One region of the Paenibacillus sp. 481 genome, then DNA from elsewhere that is predicted to be linked to it. Evidence: predicted binding sites of a transcription regulator. Region 1 holds the regulator's gene; the other holds the start of a gene.
The links. The regulator LexA, encoded in region 1, represses DNA repair genes until DNA is damaged. The targets are predictions, from matches to a motif close to CGAACATATGTTCG.

Region 1 (3,431 bases):
GTATGCGATAGTGCTTTAAGCAAACAACGTAATTGACACCTTCTATGAAGGTTGAACTTACGGACAGCAGTTCATTTATATGAATAAGGCGATATAAGGAAAATGTACTTCAAACGTCACATATGTCATGACAGTTTGTTCCATCTTCCTGCAATCGCCTTATCGATTATAATTTCAGATGCCCATAAAACACCAACATCAGATGTCAATATAGTAGCTACTCATGAATAAAAGGATGATTAGTCATCTAAGTAGCATCAAACCCACTGTCCTATAATTAATGAACGACAGGCTTGGAGTCGTTATTATCTTGTTCGTCTTCAACCCACTGAATCGTGTCCAAGTTGTTACGCACTTGTTTGCGGAATTGTACAAGATATTTCTCTCGTAATTGTGCACGTTCAGCCAATTCTTCTTCGGTCAAGCCAACAGATTTGTGCTTACGTGCCAGTTCATTGATGCGTGCAATCATTTGATCTAAATTCATACATTACCTCCGTAAATACTGGCATACTCATTACTTTGACACGGAGGTGCAGGCTTGTCAAGTTAAGTGACACTATCTAGAAGTATTAATACTTGGAGTCAATAGAGGAATATGTATGGTGTCTCCAATCTGAAGCACTTTATTTTGTATCCCATTATTTTTAATTATTGTACTTACATAGTTACGAATATCGATTTCATTCGGGCAATATTGCTTTGCAATTCCCCACACCGTATCCCCTGGCTGCACAATTACTTTCTTATATGTAATAACATAATCGTCCTGAGTAGTATCTCCCCAAGCTTGCACGATGCCAGAACATACGACGAACATAAGCATCATCATAAGCGCAAGCAAGCGCAGACGCCTCATTCGCTTGCGTCCTTGAGAAATTTTTTCAAACGATTGAATTTGTGTCTTTTCATAAATAGAACGATAAGTTGTATATATCATCGCACTAATCCCCCAAACGTGTGTTCTTAAATTTACTGCCAGCTAAATTTAACACGAACAAACGTTTGTGTCAACGACAAATTAGAACATAAGTTCTCTTTTTATTATCTTTTTCTACATATTAAAACCGTCTGAATAGCTCTCCAAACCGCATCATTAAAGAACTTATGTTTGTACGAACGGTAGTTCTATGGTATAATTTTGACAAAAGCGTATTCATTGGAGATGATATTTTTGTCTAAAATTTCTAGCCGTCAACAAGCCATTCTTGATTTTATACGTAACGAAGTACGCGCTAAAGGCTATCCTCCTTCTGTTCGTGAAATTGGAGAAGCTGTTGGACTAGCTTCAAGCTCTACTGTTCATGGACATTTGGATCGTCTAGAGAAGAAAGGATTTATTCGTCGCGATCCAACTAAGCCACGTGCTATTGAACTGTTAAGCCACGAACAATCAGAGAAGGTACATGAATTTAGTCGTACGATCGCACGTGTTCCGGTCGTTGGTAAAGTAACAGCCGGTGAACCAATCACAGCGACTGAGAATATTGAGGATTACTTCCCTCTCCCAGCACATATGGTTGGTGACGATAATAACGTGTTTATGCTGTCTGTAATTGGAGAAAGTATGATTGAGGCAGGCATACATAACGGTGATTACGTTATAGTTCGTCAACAGCAAACTGCTAACAATGGGGACATCGTCGTCGCGATGACAGAAGATGATGAGGCTACTGTAAAGACGTTTTATCGCGAGAAGGACCATATTCGCTTGCAGCCGCAAAACCCAACGATGGAGGCGCTCCGTCTGAAGAATGTTTCGATTTTGGGTAAGGTAATCGGTATATTCCGGGACATACATTAGATAAAGCAGCACCTTGCAACAAAGTTCGGCTCACTTGAGAGATGGACTACGATGTTGTATAGGTGCTCTTTATCTTTTAGGGATTCGTAAATTAACCAACCAATTTAGTCCTCGTGGGCTTTACGTGCTGTACCAACTCCCTAGTAAGGTGATTCGCCTCGAAGATGACCAAATCATTTGAGATCAATTTTTCCCTGCTCAGGTATTGACTGTTCGAAAAATCTTGAGAATTTTAGTTCCTTCTAACCTGCTCACTTATTACACCTTCTCAACAAAATAAAAAGCACCACAATGGGTGCTTTAAAAATGGCAATAAAATTTACATATTCAAGAATGAGTGGTACAACTTATATTGTCCGTTCATTCCATTTTTCGATTCCACAACATAATATACTGTTGCTCCTGGAGGGATAATCACCTTATTTATCTGTTGAATACTACTTCTTGACCCCCCAGAATCCTCTAAATCTTTTGCGATAAGCAAATCAAATTCTTTTCCATTATTGTAATCAACAATCATTCCAAATCTATATCTGCAATCGAGTCCCATTGGGGTTAAAAAATTATATGAGTACTTCATTGTGCCTGTATTGTTAGTCCATTTATACCAGTCTTGATCCCCAGCACCTTCTATAACCAAGCTCATCTGTTGTCCAAATGGAATGTCCATTGCATTCTGCCTTGTGTCAGCTATACCTTTAGCAGCAAACGCCGAAGGATCCATAACCGTCATACTAGCAGCCAGCATGAGTATTGCTAATAACTTTTTAAATTTCATGCTTACAAACTTCTTATTTACACAATAATTGTTTAACCACATTCACGATTTTATTCTTTTTAAAGGTCTGATGAATGGAGACCAATTGTATACTGACTCCCACCAAATTTTGTAGAATCGACCTTGAAATACGCCGTAGCCCCTGGTGGAATAATTGCTTGAATAAGCTGAGCACTATAAGAGTTAAGAAAACCCGCGTATACCATGTCCGACTCATAATCATAGTTACTTGCCGTTCTATACTTATACTTAAATCCAAATCTAAAGTTTGATTCGCCATTATTCGGTTGCACATGTGTGTTTAATTGCTGAAATTTACCTGATTTATTCGTGTACTTAAACCAATCTTCATCTGTTGGACTAGAAAGAAAGTGAGTAAATGAAACTCCAGGAATAAGATCAAGCGCCTGGGCTTGTGTATCACCCACCCCAACAGAAGTAGTCCCATAATCACTTGCAAATGCAGATGGTGATGATGCAAGAACCGTCAAACTACTAGCTACCATCAAAATCGCCAAAAGTTTTTTGAATTTCATATACAAACCTCCTAATGAATTTGTTTGGTATATTCCCATATATACCCTTTACAAAATATCACAAATTATTAGGTTTGTATATAATACTACCCAGTACATATTTTATATCCTGGCTCTCCTAACGGGTTGTGCCTTAGGATGTGACCATGTGTCCGCGTGTTGCCTTGCTCTATCATTCGCGTTAAAGTGTGCTCGCTCCACGATGTCTGCAACGGTGTCGAAGAACACCTCGTCAAGGCCAAGCCCAAGAATCAAACGTACATATTCGGGAAGTAGAAGGCTGCGGTAATGCGCTTGACTTATATCCATTTGA
Region 2 (3,431 bases), 1.5 Mb from region 1:
TTTGGAGGCGTATCGAATGTTCGGGGGCTGACAGGGCTATCATCCAAACCATTTGCGGTTCGCCACATCACTTCTGCCTGAATATCCGCTTGTTTGCCAAAGCGCGCACGGAATTTTTGTTTGAGACGTGGCAACGGTGTTCTGGCAATATCTCCGATCGTATGCATGCCAAGACGCGCAAAGTGCGAGGTCATACGCGAGCCGACACCAAACATTTTGTCTACAGGCTGCGGCCACAGCAGCGTTTCGACTTCGATTGGCGGTAGCGTGAAAATGCCTTCTTTATTTTTTTTCGCCCATATATCTGTTGCAATTTTCGCCAATATTTTATTCGAGCTGATCCCGATTCTAACTCTTACGCCTGTTTGGCTCAGCACCTTTTGCTGAATCGCTTTAGCGATCGTTAGAGGCCCCCCGAACATATGCAGACTTGCAGATACGTCTAAAAATTGCTCATCAATACTAAAAACCTCGACTAGATCCGTAAATTCCTCATAAATCTTCGTAATCATCAGAGACACATCAATATAATGCTGCATGCGAGGGCGCATCACGACGAGCTCAGGACACTTGTTCAACGCTTCTCCAAGGCGATCGGCTGTACCAATGCCAAAGCTTTTAGCAATCGGACATGCAGCTAAAATAATGCCCGAACGACGTTCAACGGACCCAGCCACAACAACGGGTTTGTTCTCATATCCTGGGTGCTCTGCCTTTTCAACACTGGCGTAAAAGCTTTGGCAATCTGCTAGAAAAATAACCTTTTCGCGGCGTACGCTCATCTTAATCGCCCCTGCATATTCATCAGCATGGTCATTAACTCTGCTTTGATTAAGCCTCGCAACATCGTGAAACAGTGGATATAGCCCCGAACTTTGTATTCCACATCGATCCCCCGTGCATGGAATTCGGTATGAAGAACTTTAATATCGCGGGCTCTCATCTCTCCTTTAATGTTGCGCAGCTCGGGATAAATCGAGTGTTCCACTTGTTTGAGGTAAAAGAGAACATGATTGTACACAATTTTATTTTTATACATATTTAGTTCTTCCATATCTCTTGTTAGCATATCCAGCAAAATGGGAAGCAAGGTATATTCCTTAATCATTTGAATATCCTCTTTCGTTTCCATACTTGGATTAGCAGTAACATCCATGATCTCATCTCCAAAATGCGAACGTATATTCCTATATTTCGTATTATACACCGAACAAACGTTCTTTATGTGTGTGAATTTTTGGGAACTTAAAATCATGGATGGATCTGACGATGTGAATAAGAGGTGAACTAGAGATGAAGGGAGCCATGGGATATAGATTGCGGAAGGCGAGGACAGAGCTATCATCCATGGTGTTGTCGAGAGGGGCACGCCAAATAGCGCATGAAGGACTCCCCGTTTAACCGTCTGTTCTCTCGCAAAGCTGAGAGCCAGTTCGGTCGAACGGGGAATGATCGTCAAGCGCAAGCTGTTGCGTGATGATTGTATGATGATTGCGGTATAGGCTTGTATGTATGCGACTAATCGCGGCTAATCGTTATCCATATTTATAAAAGCCTCTGCCCGTCTTGCGGCCGAGCAGGTTGGCGTCTACCATTTTACGTAGCAAAGGGCAGCATCTGAACTTGGAGTCTTGGTAGCTTTGGTACAAGACGTCTAACGAGTGGACCACAGTATCCAGTCCGATCAGGTCGGCTGTTTCTAACGGGCCCATTTTGTGTCCGTAACATTTTTTAAATATGGCGTCGACCTGCGCCGCGTCGGCAACTCCATCCTGCACAACAAACGCAGCCTCGTTCATGAACAGATGGGAAATCCGATTGCTGACAAAGCCGGGATAATCGTTCACGATGATCGCTTCTTTGTTCATCAGTTTCAGAACATTTACGGTTTCCGCCACACAAGCATCTGATGTATGGTAGCCTTTGATGACCTCGACCGTGTTTTTCAAATAAGAGGGATTCATGAAGTGCACGCCGATGACCTGTTCTTGCTTCTTCGTCGCCGCGCCAAGCTTAGTAATGGACAGGCAAGACGTATTAGCGGCATAGCAAACCTCTTCTCCGCAAATGTCGTCTAATTGTTTGTAGACACTCTCTTTATACTCCCAATTTTCAGGAACATTTTCAATGATATATGAACAATCGGCAACCTCACGAATGTCCGTCGTAAAGAGAACTTTTTTCATGGCGTCCGCCGCGTTCACTTTCGGCAAATCTTTGTTGATCGTTACCGCGAACCGCAGTACTTTCTCAATCTCAGCTTTCGCTTTCACAAGCGCGTGCTCCGAAATATCGACCAGCACACAAGGCACATCATGAAACAGCAGATCGGCCGTGATGCATGTCCCCATCGTACCTGCTCCGATAACACCTATTTTTTGCACGTTATTCGTCATTGTTTGAATCCTCCGTTTCGATTATTCGATTAAAAATGGCGGAACTTCAGGGAATCTGATCGGTAGCCTGCTCAAAGAGGTAACACGAGGTGAAAAGGCTTATTGAAGTGAGACAACCGGACATAAAAAAGACCCATGGAAGATTTCTGCAGAATGAAGTTATCGACATCATTCAGACAAGCGAAATCTAATCACAGGTTGTCTACAAGCACATGTTGTATATCGCTCGTTTTTAAACATGCAAAAAGGAAACATCCTAAAATGTGGAGAAGGATGCGTAATAGAGAACGGTTTGAAAAAACAGGACTCGATTCTTCACCATGGTAACTCCGTGTTTCAAAATCGTCAAGATGGTTGTTGTCCATAAATTGGGTTTGCAGTTGGTTTTATAAAATAATTGTTAAATATTTAAATATATATTGACAATAAAATACACATGTGCGAATATTATTTAAGGCTAATATGTAATAAAATGAGATGATTGGTCGGTTTATGAAATAAGATACCATTATATCTCATTAGTTTTGCATATTATTACTTTTGGCAAAGAGAGGTGGTTTTATTTTGACCGTCAAGGAGTTAGAATTGGCTATTCCTCCTATTATTGGATACCAATATGTGGCCTATCCTCTTTGTACGGTACTCACCCGACAAGAGGGGATTCCATGGTTTTACAGTAATTTTATACATCTTTATTGTCATTTCGATCTTGATGGAAGTCGAGCCGCACGATCGTTACCGCTCACATTTTATGGAGAAGATTTCCTCCGTTGTCCGTGGCTAACTACGCAAAAAATAGAACGAGAGAGCATACTAGATTCGCCGCGTGGCGTTGTGAATTTTTTAGTCGATTGCATAGATTCGGGGTATACGGTTTCTTTATATGTAGATGAGTTCTATATCCCACGCCGTCGCGTTTACCAGCAAACACACTACGCACATGACATTTTAATTTACGGCTATGATCAAGCGAAGCGGACATTCTTCGTACTCGGGTATGACGAAGAGATGCAGTTCCGCAAGACGAGCGTACCG

Region 2: the regulator LexA is predicted to act here: its motif matches at 1,208-1,221, upstream of KIK04_RS02295 (YhjD family protein).

Annotation. Positions count from the first base shown of each region.
Region 1 covers NZ_CP075175.1:4,795,776-4,799,206, reverse strand. The annotation lists gene KIK04_RS21125 (DUF896 domain-containing protein) at 278-487, opposite strand; gene KIK04_RS21120 (LysM peptidoglycan-binding domain-containing protein) at 560-940, opposite strand; gene lexA (transcriptional repressor LexA) at 1,175-1,804, shown strand; gene KIK04_RS21110 (hypothetical protein) at 2,124-2,582, opposite strand; gene KIK04_RS21105 (hypothetical protein) at 2,642-3,118, opposite strand.
Region 2 covers NZ_CP075175.1:573,226-576,656, reverse strand. The annotation lists gene KIK04_RS02300 (DNA polymerase IV) at 1-782, opposite strand, end outside; gene KIK04_RS02295 (YhjD family protein) at 779-1,156, opposite strand; gene KIK04_RS02290 (3-hydroxyacyl-CoA dehydrogenase family protein) at 1,536-2,396, opposite strand; gene KIK04_RS02285 (BtrH N-terminal domain-containing protein) at 2,961-3,431, shown strand, end outside.